Regions from separate parts of the Actinoplanes sp. NPDC049265 genome, predicted to be linked through region 2. Evidence: riboswitches for the same ligand, from Rfam matches in the RefSeq annotation. Region 2 holds a riboswitch; each other region holds the start of a gene.
The links. A riboswitch is a leader RNA that binds a small molecule or an ion and turns the genes downstream of it on or off. The one in region 2 is predicted to bind cyclic di-AMP.

Region 1 (4,198 bases), on a different contig from region 2:
GTACTCGTCGTGCTGGTCTGGTCCGCGGTCCGGCCCCCCGACCGCGAAGCGTACGTGCGCTCGCTCATGACCCCTCCCCCTCCGTGCGTTCCCCCGGGCGTCGCCGCCCTCTTCCCCCGTGTGGTGCGGGCATCCGGAGCCGTTCGCGGCCGGTCACCGGTGCCTGGTTCTGTTCGACGCGCTCGACCGCCCGCAGCTTCACCGAAGCCGCTCGCGGGTTCGCCGCCACTTCCTCCGCGCTCGGCGGCTCCGACCCCTTCGTCAGAAGCCGCACGGTCGGACCGGTACCGGGCAGCTCGACCGGCAGATCGATCGGCCCGGTGCTGCGCGCCCTCGCGGCGATGGCGCGCTTGACGATCCTGTCTTCCAACGATTGGTAGCTCATCACCACAAGGCGCCCATAAGGGGCCAGCGAGTCGAGAGCCGTGGGCACCGCGGACTCGACCGCGGCCAGTTCGCCATTTACCTCAATGCGTAGTGCCTGAAACGTTCTTTTCGCGGGATTTCCACCCGTTCGTCGCGCGGCGGCCGGGATCGCGTCCTTGATCAGGTCCGCGAGCCGGGTCGTGGACGTGATCCGTCCCCGCTCCCGCTCCCGGACGACGGCCGAGACGATCCGCGAGGCGAACTTCTCCTCGCCGTACGTTCGCAGCACCCGGACCAGATCGCCCGGCTGGTAGCCGTTCACGACCTCCTCGGCCGTGATCCCCCGCGACTGGTCCATCCGCATGTCCAGGGGCGCGTCCTGCGCGTAGGCGAACCCCCGGTCGGGCTCGTCCAGTTGCAGCGACGACACACCCAGATCGAACAGGCCACTCTGGATCGCCCCATGACCCAGATCGGCCAGCACCGCCGGCAGCTCGTCGTAGACGGCGTGCACCAGGTGCGTACGGTCCGCGAACCGCACCAATCGCCGCCGGCTGTGTTCCAGCGCCTCCGGGTCCCGGTCGAGTCCGATCAGGACCACGTCCGGGTAGCGCTCGAGCACCGCCTCGGCGTGACCGCCGAGGCCCAGCGTGAAGTCGACGTGCACGGCGTCCGGCCGGGCCAGCGCGGGAGCGAGCAGCTCGAGACAGCGCTCGAGCAGCACCGGCACATGCGTGCCACGTTGCTCCCCCACGTCGACCCCCAGTCGCCAGGCTTCCTGCGTCACCCGGTCCGACCGACGTCGAATCCGTACCGCCAGATCCCCATCCGCTCGTGCCCGCTGCCGGCGGGCGTCGCGCCTGGCACCGGGGAAGAGGCGCCAGGAACTCAAGCGGCTGGAGATCTCGCGTTACGGGCGGCAGCGACGTCTTCTCGAGGCCCGTCCGTGTCACGCCGTCACAGTCCTCCGGGCAGCACCCCCTCCTCGATGTCGGCGAAGTCGTCCTCGCTCGCCGAGAGGTACTGCTCCCAGGACTGCTTGTCCCAGATCTCCACCCGCGTGCTCGCCCCGATGACCACCAGTTCACGGTCGAGTGCGGCGTACTCCCGCAGGTGCGCCGGGATGGTGACCCGGCCCTGCTTGTCGGGAACCTCGTCGTGCGCGCTGGCGAAGAACACCCGGCTGTAGGCCCGGGCGGCCTTGTGCGTCACCGGCTGCTCGCGAAGCTGCCCAGCGATGCGCTGAAACTCCGGCATCGGGAACACGTACAGGCAACGTTCCTGCCCCTTGGTGATCACGACACCTCCCGCCAGCTCGTCCCGGAACTTCGCCGGAAGAATCAGCCGGCCCTTCTCGTCCAGGCGTGGGGTGTGCGTGCCGAGAAACATCGGCCAACCCCCCAACGCCCTGCCGGCGGTTCGCGGTCCGCCGAGTCGAATCGGGCCGGCAGGTCCCCCCTGCCACTGCGCTCCACTCTACTCCACTTCCCTCCACCCGCAACCGGAATCGTGCCGTCCATGAGGCCCATTCGCAGACGAAAGCGCTGGTAGACGCGGTGGAGTGCCAGTGGAGGGCGGAGCGGCGATCATGGCGTCCGCTTTCCGACATGACGCCCAGGCGGGCATGAAAAGCTGCCCGATTCGCAGGTTTGAGCGCGGCGGAAGACGATCGGGGAGGAAAAGGGAGGACAGACGAACGCCGGCGGGGTGCGACCCAGGAACCCCGGGTCGCACCCCGCCGGTGCGAAAGTGGTTACGCCTTACTTACTAGGGCCACTGGATCAGACCAGGCGGCGCACCACGTAGTTGCCACCGAACATCTTGCGCTTGGAGACCCGGGCACCGGAGTGCGGCGAGTCCCAGATCCGCCCGTTACCCGCGTAGACCGCCGCGTGGTAGCCGTAGGAGCCGGAGCGATAGATGATCAGGTCACCGACCTGCTTGCTGCCCTTGCGGATCGCACGGCCGTACTTCTGCTGCGAGTTGGCCTTGTGCGGCAGCTTGCGCCCGGTGGTCTTGCGGTAGATGTACATCGTGAAGCCGGAGCAGTCGAAGCGCTTCGGACCGGCCGCACCGTAGAGGTACAGCGCGCCCCTGTGCCTCGCGGCCTCAGCCAGAACCTTCGCACCACTGTTGGTGACCTTGACGAGCGAGGTTCCGCTGGTGCCCGCGCCGACTCCCGAGCTGCCCAGGAAGACAGTGCGGTACCTGCCGAGACCCGTGGGCTTGAAGGAGAAGGCGTAGGCGCCGGACTTGCCGAGGGACTTGGTCGTCCAGGTCCTCCACTTGCCGCCGGAGTATGCCTGGAGGCGTACCCGGCCGGTGGTGACCTTCTTACCGGTGGCCGAGTTGGTCACCTTGGCGGTGATCTTGACGGCCGAGCCCCACTTCACCGATTTCGCGCTGGCCGACTGGGCTACCTTCGCCTTCGGCCGCGCCGCCTGAGCGGCGGTGACCACCGAGGTGGTCGCGGCGACGGCCGGCTGCGCGGCCACGAGCTGACCGGCGCAGAGGCAGAGACCCAGGGACAGGGCGATGCCGCCGGTGCCGAACTTGCGGCGCCGACTCGAGGTGTTTCCGTGCACGGTAGAGAGATCCCTCCGGCACGCCTGCGAGGTTAGCTGTCGGGTTCGGGCGGGAAGGTGTGCCCGGCCGCTCGCGCGGCTTCACCCCAAGGTCCTCAGGTCACCGCCGGTAATGGCGGAGCCGTGAGAGGACCGGAAATGGGTCCCCCGTCCCTGCCCCTCGTTGCCTTGTGTGGTGGTCATCGTTCTCGGGTCGTGGGACCGGTCGGGGCAGGGCTCGGCGTTGACCCGCATCTCCACGAGCCGTGAGCGGTTGCTCGCGGCCAGACCTTGATAACCGAATTTCCGTACGGTTGCAGACGGTGACCAGTCACTCAGCGTGATTGGCATTCCGCCCGTTGTCCGGTTTGGGCACCCCTCAAAACAAATGCCGATGCGGTACGCGATGCCACGGCTACAGAACGTCGAAGGTAACGGGTGAGTCTCGCCACACAATTAACAAACTTTGCAATGATCTTGAAGGGCGGAATGTCCGCTACTTCCGTCCCGCCGCCGCACCCATCGACCGTCTGTCCGGTTCGGGTACTGTCGCCACCGTGACGGACGGGAAGATGCCTCTACGCGCGAAAGTGGCGAGCTCCGTCTCGCGGACGGCCGCGGCGCTCTCACGGGCCGCGGGCCGCGGCGACGGCTCGGTCATCGGCGGCTGGATCGGTCTCAAGATCGACCCTGACCTGCTGAAAAACCTTGCCTCCGGGCGTGCCATCGCGCTGGTCTCGGGCACCAACGGCAAGACCACCACCACCCGGCTCACCGCCGCCGCGCTCGGCGTGCTCGGCCCGGTGGCCACCAACTCGTTCGGCGCCAACATGCCCACCGGGCACACCTCGGCGCTGGCCAAGGCCGGCACCACGCCGTTCGCGGTCCTCGAGGTGGACGAGCACTACCTGGCCCGGGTGATCGACGAGACCACCCCGCGCGCGGTCGCGCTGCTCAACCTCAGCCGCGACCAGCTCGACCGGGCCAAGGAGGTGTCGATGATGGCCCAGCTCTGGCGCACCGCCCTGGCTGACCACCAGGACATCCGGGTGATCGCCAACGCCGACGACCCGATGGTGGTCTGGGCGGCGACGGCCAGCCCGCACGTCGTCTGGTTCAGCGCCGGCCAGCGCTGGCACGACGACTCCTGGGTCTGCCCCGAGTGCGGCTCCTCGATCGAACGCCGCGAGGGCGAGTGGTGGTGCGTCGGCTGCCCGCTGCGCCGCCCGCGGGCCCAGTGGGTCGTCGAGGACGAGGGCGTCACCGAC
Region 2 (4,198 bases):
GGCACTCGACGCTCGATCTGGCCCGGGAGCGGGCGCAGACGCTGGGCCTGCAGGGTGCGGCGTTCCCGTGGCGGACGATCCGCGGGCAGGAGTGTTCGGCGTACTGGCCGGCCGGCACGGCGGGCTTCCACATCGGCGCCGACATCGCCGACGCGGTCCGACGGTACGTGCAGGCCACCGGCGACTACGACTTCGAGCGTGAGGCCGGCCTGGAACTGCTGGTCGAGACGGCCCGGCTGTGGCGGTCGCTCGGTCACCACGACCGGCATGGGCGCTTCCACATCGACGGCGTCACCGGGCCGGACGAATACACGGCCGTGGTCGACGACAACATCTACACCAACCTGATGGCGCAGCAGAACATGTTCGAGGCGGCCGAGGCGGCCAAGCGCCACCCCGAGGTGGCTCGCCGGCTGGGCGTCGACGACGAGGAGATGGCGTCCTGGCGGGACGCGGCGGCGGCCGTGCACATCCCGTACGACCGGGAGCTGGGCGTGCACCAGCAGTCGCAGGGCTTCACCCGGCTGCAGGAGTGGGACTTCGAGAACACGCCGCCGGAGGCGTACCCGCTGCTGTTGAACTACCCGTACTTCGATCTGTACCGCAAGCAGGTGGTCAAGCAGGCCGACCTGGTGATGGCCATGTACGTGCGGGGCGACGCGTTCACCCCGGAGGAGAAGGCGCGCAACTTCGCCTACTACGACGCGCGTACGGTCCGGGACTCGTCGCTGTCGGCCTGTGTCCAGGCGGTGCTGGCGGCCGAGGTCGGCTTCCTCGAGCTGGCCCACGATTACCTGGGCGAGGCCGCCCTGATGGACCTGCACGACCTGCACCAGAACGCGCGGGACGGCGTGCACGTGGCCTCGCTCGCCGGTTCGTGGATCGCGCTGGTGGCCGGCCTCGGTGGCATGCGTGACTTCAACGGTCAGCTGTCGTTCGCGCCGCGCCTGCCCAGCCGGATCACCAAGCTGGAGTTCTCGCTGCTCTGGCGCGGGCTGCGGCTGCGGGTGAGCGTGACCGCGGACGAGGTGACCTACTCGCTGCGCAACGGGCAGGGCTCGTCCCGGCTGCAGCTGGTGCACCACGGCAAGGATCTCGAGGTCGTCCAGGGCAAGTCGATGACCGTGCCGATCCCGCCGGCCACGCCGACCGGGCCGCCGCCGGAGCAGCCGGCCGGACGGGCCCCGGTGCGCCGGGCGACGAGCGGCTAGAACGGAAGAACCCCGCCTCCGATCGATGGAGGCGGGGTTCTTCGCTGAGGCTCAGAGCATTGACACGTGTACGTGGTCCTCGTGCGTGCTGGGGCCGTGGTAGTTGCTCCAGCCGCGGGTCGGGAACCAGATCTGTTTGTTCCAGATCACGTAGAGGATGCCGAGCCGGTCGGCGTTGCGGACCAGGAACGCCATCAGATCGTTGCCGTACTTCAGTGTGTCGTTGTTGTGGTGCTTGCGGAAGCCCGACTTCTCCAGGGACCAGTCGCAGGCCCGGCCCTTGGGATGCTCGAACGGGCCACCGTCGCGGTGGCAGCCGACGAAGCGGTTGAAGCCCGCCTTCTTTACCTCTTGGTACATGTGCAGGGTGCGCGCGGTGATGCAGCCGCCGGTCGTCGGGTCGTCGACGTTGCAGCTCTGCGGCCCGAAATCGCCGTTCTTGTCACGCGGGGCGGGCGCGGCGACCTTGGACGTGGCGTCCACGAAGCCGCCGGTCAGCGGGCCGCCGACCAGGGCCAGCGCCTTGTCCGCGGCCTCTTTCTGCTTCTGCATCAGCAGCACGTTGTTCTTCTGCTGCTTGACCTCTTGATCGAGGCGCGCCTTGGTCCGGGAGACCTCGTCGATCGCGTCGTTCAGCTCGCGCAGCTTGTTGTCGTTGAGCGCGTTCAGCTCCTCGAGCGAGATCGCCCGGTCGAGGAAGCCGCCGGCGCCGGGGCTGTCGAGCAGGAAGCTGGCCGTCGACAGGCCACCGTTGCGGTACTGCTGGCCGGCGATCTTGCCGACCTGCGGGAGCAGCAGATCACGCCGGGATTCCGCCTGCTTGACCTGGACAGCCAGGTCGAGCTGGGTCTTCGAGGACTTCTGGATCGCGTTCTTGGCGGCCAGGTAGCGGCGACCGGTCGACTCGAGCACGTCCTCGAGCAGGGCGTCCTGCTTGCCCTCATCGGGCGCGGCCGATCCACTCTTGGTTGTGCTGTTTTCGTCACCCGGCTCGGCGCTGGCCGGTGACGCGGGTGCGAAAACCGACATGGTCACAGCGACGAGCGGTGCCAGGGCGAGGACCAGCCACCGGCGTGGGCTTGCCGTCATGCATGTTCCTTCCGTGTATCCACCGGCCGAGTTAGCTGACGGGTTCGGGAGGGAAGCGCTCCCTACCGCGATGGCTCGCGGATTCACCCCAGAGAACGTGGTTCCCCGGCTCGCCTTTCGGGCGATTAGGTGGTGTCCTGCCGGCAACCTGGGGGAGTGCCTCCTGGCAGTGACCGGCGGCCAGCTTACCTGACGAAACGCCCCGCTTCAGCGTGGCGAAGCCGGAAAAGGTGTTATCGGACAACGACTTTACGTGACATTGACTGGTCACGTCCTATCAATGTGAGTCGTTACATTCTCACCATAGTCGAAATAACCGATGGTGCTGGAATGGTGGCGCAGAGTGCGAGGTGGCGAATATCTGATTCGTAGGTATCGTTCCTGTCGGTCAGCGTTATCAAACGGTGATCGCCGCCTAATCGCCACCCGGCGAGCCGGGGACCCAAACCCCAGGCAATGGGGTGAATCCGCGACGGCCCCCCGTCGCGGTAGGGAGCGCTTCCCTCCCGAACCCGTCAGCTAACCCGGCCGGCGGCCGACGGAAGGATGGGCATGAGGCAGAACTCTGTCCGGAGGCGATTGGCGACCGGACTGGCGGTCCTGATCGCGGCCGGCGGGCTCGCGGCCACCACCATGGCGGGCCCGGCCGTCGCCGCGCCGGGCGACAACGGCGACGACGGCGAAGGCGGCTCCAAGTCGCTGATCCAGAAGGTCGAGGACGCGTCCAAGGGCTATGTCGAGGCTAAGGAGGCCCTCGACACCTCGAAGGGGCGGCAGGCCAAGCTGGTCCTGGTGATCAAAAATCTGGACCAGCAACTCGGGCCGAGGCAGGCCGAGCTGGACAAGATCGCCGCACAGAGCTACCGCACCGGCCGTCTCGGGACGATGGGCGCGCTGATCAACGCGTCCGGCGACGGTGGGGCGAACGGCATGCTCGACCGGGTGCAGACCCTGCAGACCGTGGCGATCAAGCAGGATGCCGCGCTGCGGGACCTCAAAGACACCCGGGACCAGCAGGTGCGGGCCAAGACCTCGATCGACACCGAGATCGCCGACCAGCAGAAGCAGCTGACCGTGATGGCCAAGCGCAAGAGCCAGGCCGAAGCCGCGCTCAAGGCGGCCGGGCAGGGTCAGGACGCCGGCTCGCCGGGCGGCGGCGGCAAGAGCGCCAAGGCCAGCCCCGGCGGCAACCTCAGTGGCGGCTGCACGGTCAACGACCCGACCAGCGGCGGCTGCATCACGCCGCGTCTGCTGCACGCCATGAACGAGGCCAAGAAGGCCGGATTCACCCACTACGTGCACTGCTGGCGAACACAGAACAGCGGTGAGCATCCGAAGGGCCGGGCGTGCGACTTCGCCGCCGACAAGGGTGGATTCGGCGGCGTCGCCTCGGGTAGCAGCCGGACGTACGGCAACAATCTGGCCAACTACTTCATCAACAACTCGAGCACGCTCGGTGTGTTGTATGTCATCTGGTTCAAACGGATCTGGCTGCCCAGCAGTGGCTGGAAGTCGTATTCCGGCGCGGGTGGCGACCCGTCCAGCGACCACACCAACCACGTGCACCTGTCGGTGAAGTAACACCGGCCCCCGAAGGGGTACGGAGCCTACTTACTCATGTAGGCGCCGTACTCCTTCAGCACGTCCTCGGTCGGGCCGTCCGCCCTGATCACGCCCGACTCCAGCCAGATGCTGCGCTCGCAGGTGTCCTTGATGGTTCCCTCGCTGTGCGAGACCAGGAACACCGTGCCGGCGTCGGCGCGCAGGTCGCGGATGCGCTGTTCGCTGCGCCGGCGGAACCGGGCGTCACCGGTGGCCAGCGCCTCGTCGATCAGCAGCACGTCGTGCTTCTTGGCCGCCGAGATGGAGAACCGCAGCCGGGCCGCCATACCGGAGGA
Region 3 (4,198 bases), on a different contig from region 2:
GGCAAGGCACCTTACTGCGGACGTTACGGGGAGGGACCAGATGGACGCAGGTAACGCCCGTAACAGGGTTAGCGAAGGCAATGAGGGGACCGTGGGCAACGTGGAGAAGAACACCGTGATGCGCACCGATGAGGTCGCCGAGGAGCGCGACCTCGTTGGAGTCTATCTGCACGAGATCTCCAGGACGCCGCTGCTCGACGCCGCACGAGAGGTCGAGCTGTCCAAGTCGATCGAGGCGGGCCTGTACGCCGAACACCTCCTCGACGTCAACGAGATCCGCCGTGGCATCAGCCGCGAGGAGCTCGAGCGTCTGGTGACCGAGGGCTCTCGGGCCAAGGATCTGTTCATCCGGGCCAACCTGCGACTGGTTGTGTCGATCGCCCGGCGGTACGTCCGCTCGGGCATGCCGATGCTCGACCTGATCCAGGAGGGCAACACGGGCCTCGTCCGCGCGGTCGAGAAGTTCGACTACGAGCGCGGCTACAAGTTCTCGACGTACGCGACGTGGTGGATCCGCCAGGCCATCAGCCGGGCCATCGCCCAGCAGGAGCGCACCGTGCGCCTGCCCGTGCACCTGGTCGAGGACGTCAACCGGATGCGTAACGTCACCCGCCAGCTCGTCCGCGAGCTCGGCGCCGACCCCGAGCCCGAGCAGATCGCCAAGGCCCTCGGCGTGACCGTCGAGCGGGTCGGCGAGCTCACCCGCTGGGCCCAGGACACGGTCTCGCTCGACACCCCGGTCGGCGACGACGGTGACACCAACCTCGGCGACCTGGTGGCCGACAGCGACGCCCCCTCGCCCGAGGAGATCGTGCTGACCGCGCTGGAGCGGTCGCGGATCGAGGGCCTGCTCAACCACCTCGACGACCGGTCGGCCGGCATCATGCGGGCCCGGTACGGCCTGGAGGACGGCCGTGAGCACTCGCTGACCGAGGTCGCCTCCCGGTTCTCGCTCTCCCGCGAGCGGATCCGTCAGCTCGAGATCCAGGCGCTCGGCCGGCTGCGCGAGCTGGCCCGGGCCGAGGGCCTGCAGGCCGCCTGATCGTTCACCCACCGGCCCGGTTCCCGTCGAGGGAGCCGGGCCTTTCTCAACCCCTTCAGATCAAGACCCATGTCGTAGCTGAGTGGGTGGTGCGGACCGCTGCTCCCGCCGAGGGTCGCTTCGCTCCACGTGCGAGATCTGGTTGCGCCCCAAACACCCGGTGGTAGGGCTACCACCGGGTGTTTGGGGCTGTTCTGTGTGCCGGGCAAATTCAGTGGTAGCTCTGAGCGGTGCGGTGTTCGGGCCTGGCATGCCGCTCAGGGCTGCCACTGGAATTTGGGAACGAAGAAGCCCGGCACCCTGTGCGGGGCCGGGCTTCTCGTCGGTGCTGCTGGTTAGCGGACCCGGCCGTAGCCGGTCGGGGTCATGATGTTCATCGAGCGTTTCTTCACCGGTTCACCGGCATGCGAGGCGTCAATGATCATTCCGCCGCCGACATAGAGGCCGACGTGTCCACCATTGCGATAGAACACGAGGTCGCCGGCTTTCAGCTCGCCCTTGCTGATCCGCGCGGTGGCACCGATCTGGGCGGCCGCGTTGTGCGGCAGCGACTTGCCCGCCGCGCGCCAGGCCGCCGAGGTCAGGCCGGAGCAGTCGTAGCCGTTCGGCCCGTCGGCGCCGTACACGTACATCACGCCGATGGCGTTGTACGCGAAGGCCACCGCCTTGCCCGCGGAGCCGGCGATCTGCGGGATCGTGCCGGTGTACTTGCTGCCCGGCGACGTCGGGGTGCCGTTGGCGGCGGTCCGCATCGCGTACAGCTTCTTGAGATCGGTCTCGATCTTCTTCTTCCGCTTGGTCAGCTCGTTCAGCTGCGCGCTCTGCTTGGTCTGCGCGCCCTTGAGAGCGGCCTGGCGGCTGTCGTAGTTCTGGGTGGTCGCCGTGTAGTTGTCGATCTTGCGCTGACGGTCACGCGTCATCTGGTCGAGCACGCTCACGCGGTCGAGCAGGTCGCCGGGGCCCTCGAGCACGATGTTCATCGTGCCGACGTCACCCTGCTTGTACGACGTGTTGGCGATCTTGCCCATCTCGACCTTGGCCACCTCGAGCGCGGCCTTGGCCGGCCCCAGCGACTTGGTCAGGGTGACCTGGTCGTTCTCGGTCTTGGTGAGATCGATCTTCATGGCGTTGTACGACTCGACAACGTCCTCGAGATCGTCCGACGCCTTGGCGATCTTCTTGTTGATCTCCGTCTTGGACGGTTCCGCGTGCGCGGCCGTCGCGGCGGTACCGGTCAGCGCCAGCGCCATGAGGGCGACGGCGACGACCCGGAACCTCGTGCGGGCGTGTGACAACGCTGAGAGGCCTTTCTTCCGCTTTTGCCGCCTACCGGGTTAGCTGACGGGTTCGGGCGGGAAGAAGGCCCTACCGCTGGTTCGCGGATTCACCCCGGGTGCTCGGTTCCCCGGCTCACGAGTGGCGTCCACGCCGGGCCGGACTGGGGGTGACCACGGCTTGGCCGCCGATCAGACTCGGCAGCGCCGGCTCGGCGCCACCGGAGGGTGTGGCTGCGGACCGAACCAACCGCATTAACTTATCGATGGATCGCAGGAAAGCAAGTTCTGTAAGAGTTACTTAAGCAACTGACTTCGCCGCGTATTTCTATGAATTCAATGCGTGACCCTCGGTGGCGGAATCGGACTTTTCGGAATGAGTGCCGATCCAATTGCGGCTGACCTTTCGCTCCGCCCAGAAGGACAGGAACGGGATCGTCCCGGCCAGCATCACCAGCAGCATCCGGGTCAGCGGCCAGCGCACGCGCCGGCCCAGGTCGAAGGTGGCCAGCACGTAGAGGATGAAGAGGAAGCCGTGGGCCGGGCCGACCGTGGCGACCACGGTGTCGTTGTCGCCCAGATATTTCAGTGGCATGCCCACCAGGACCAGGACGATCAGGACCACGCCGACGATGTAGGCGATGATCCGGTAACGGGTGAGTGCTCCCTGCACGATGCTGTCCTTACCTCTGTGGTCCGGGGTAGTCGCCGGGGCGAGCGCCGGGATGGGCATTCAGCCACGCCAGATAGTCGTTGTACGCCACCAGCTCGGGGTCGTCGTCGCCGGGCTCGGCGGCCGGGCGGGACGGCACCCGGATCGGGCGGCCGACGGTAACAGGCGAATCTGGGAGCTTTTCCGGCTTCCGCTCCGGTTTCGTGGCCAGCTTCACCTCGCGCCACCACAGGAAGACGACGAAGCCGGCGAAGACCGGCCACTGGAACATGTAGCCCCAGCTCAAGGCGTTGCCGTCGGCGGCGCGGGTGTATTGCCACCAGCCCAGCACAAGGAACGCCACCACGAGAACGAGCGCGACCACGTGGCGGAGAATCCACGCCGGGGTCAGCAGCCCTTTCATACCCGCCAGGGTAGACGCGCGGGTTTCAGGTCTGGCCGCGCGGGCAACGCTGAGTGCTATGAGCGATCGGAGCGTGGAGATTTCGGAGGTCGGCATCGACCCGGCCGGGCTCGCTGACGACGACCTGATCCGGGAACTGGCCAGCCTGCATCGGACCCGGCTGGACACCCTGCGATACGGACCCGACGCGGCCCTGGACAACCACCTGCGACGGACGGCCGAACTGGAGACCGAGTACATGGCCCGGCACCCCGGCCGCGAGGTCGACCCGAGCCGGCTGACCCAGAAGCCCTGAGGTTGTGGTCTGGGTCACATTGCCTGCTGGAATCCCGGTAGGCGGCCGACGGTTGTGTACGGATGTCGGTGTGTTCAGTGTCCCCGGGCCTCACCCATTGCCTGCACGGAATACCGTTCGGCTGGAGCCGTGTTGAGCCACTCGCCGCGAGGCGACATGCACACCGACACCCATGCGCCGCCCCTGGGGTTCCCGGGGGCGGCGCATTACGTATCCGGCCTGTGGGTATTTGGACCTTCATGAACGATCCTCGTACCGAAGAACGCGCCGCCGACCTGCTGCCGGAAGAGCGCGCCGCGGGCAGCGCCGACCCCCAGGCCCAGGCCGAGGCCATCCTGGCCGACTCCGACGAGCGCGAGTACGCCCCGGAACCCATCGAAAACCGCACCTCGGGAGAGACGGTCGGACCATCCGAAAGGCCCGAAGGCACCCGGTAGAGGCACAAAACTTTCGTGTCCGCCTCCGAACGTGGGAGGATCCGACGCGTGCCCGCACCCCGACGGAGCGCTGA

Region 1: it holds a riboswitch for cyclic di-AMP, as region 2 does, so the genes downstream of both, ACGFIO_RS29365 (C40 family peptidase) here and ACGFIO_RS15465 (coiled-coil domain-containing protein) in region 2, are expected to answer to the same signal.
Region 3: it holds a riboswitch for cyclic di-AMP, as region 2 does, so the genes downstream of both, ACGFIO_RS32935 (NlpC/P60 family protein) here and ACGFIO_RS15465 (coiled-coil domain-containing protein) in region 2, are expected to answer to the same signal.

The regions. Positions count from the first base shown of each region.
Region 1 is NZ_JBICSP010000014.1:37,882-42,079, forward strand. Features, by position in the region: partial or broken gene ACGFIO_RS29350 (hypothetical protein) at 1-68, opposite strand, end outside; gene rsmH (16S rRNA (cytosine(1402)-N(4))-methyltransferase RsmH) at 65-1,132, opposite strand; gene mraZ (division/cell wall cluster transcriptional repressor MraZ) at 1,324-1,755, opposite strand; gene ACGFIO_RS29365 (C40 family peptidase) at 2,148-2,951, opposite strand; cyclic di-AMP (ydaO/yuaA leader) riboswitch at 2,958-3,139, opposite strand; gene ACGFIO_RS29370 (MurT ligase domain-containing protein) at 3,503-4,198, shown strand, end outside.
Region 2 is NZ_JBICSP010000005.1:196,182-200,379, reverse strand. Features, by position in the region: gene ACGFIO_RS15470 (glycoside hydrolase family 65 protein) at 1-1,211, shown strand, start outside; gene ACGFIO_RS15465 (coiled-coil domain-containing protein) at 1,263-2,300, opposite strand; cyclic di-AMP (ydaO/yuaA leader) riboswitch at 2,304-2,442, opposite strand; cyclic di-AMP (ydaO/yuaA leader) riboswitch at 2,703-2,850, shown strand; gene ACGFIO_RS15460 (coiled-coil domain-containing protein) at 2,853-3,881, shown strand; gene ACGFIO_RS15455 (ABC transporter ATP-binding protein) at 3,908-4,198, opposite strand, start outside.
Region 3 is NZ_JBICSP010000017.1:103,687-107,884, reverse strand. Features, by position in the region: gene ACGFIO_RS32940 (RNA polymerase sigma factor RpoD/SigA) at 41-1,042, shown strand; gene ACGFIO_RS32935 (NlpC/P60 family protein) at 1,378-2,292, opposite strand; cyclic di-AMP (ydaO/yuaA leader) riboswitch at 2,352-2,474, opposite strand; gene ACGFIO_RS32930 (DUF3817 domain-containing protein) at 2,645-2,989, opposite strand; gene ACGFIO_RS32925 (hypothetical protein) at 3,000-3,392, opposite strand; gene ACGFIO_RS32920 (DUF6158 family protein) at 3,451-3,687, shown strand; gene ACGFIO_RS32915 (hypothetical protein) at 3,927-4,124, shown strand; gene ACGFIO_RS32910 (ANTAR domain-containing protein) at 4,173-4,198, shown strand, end outside.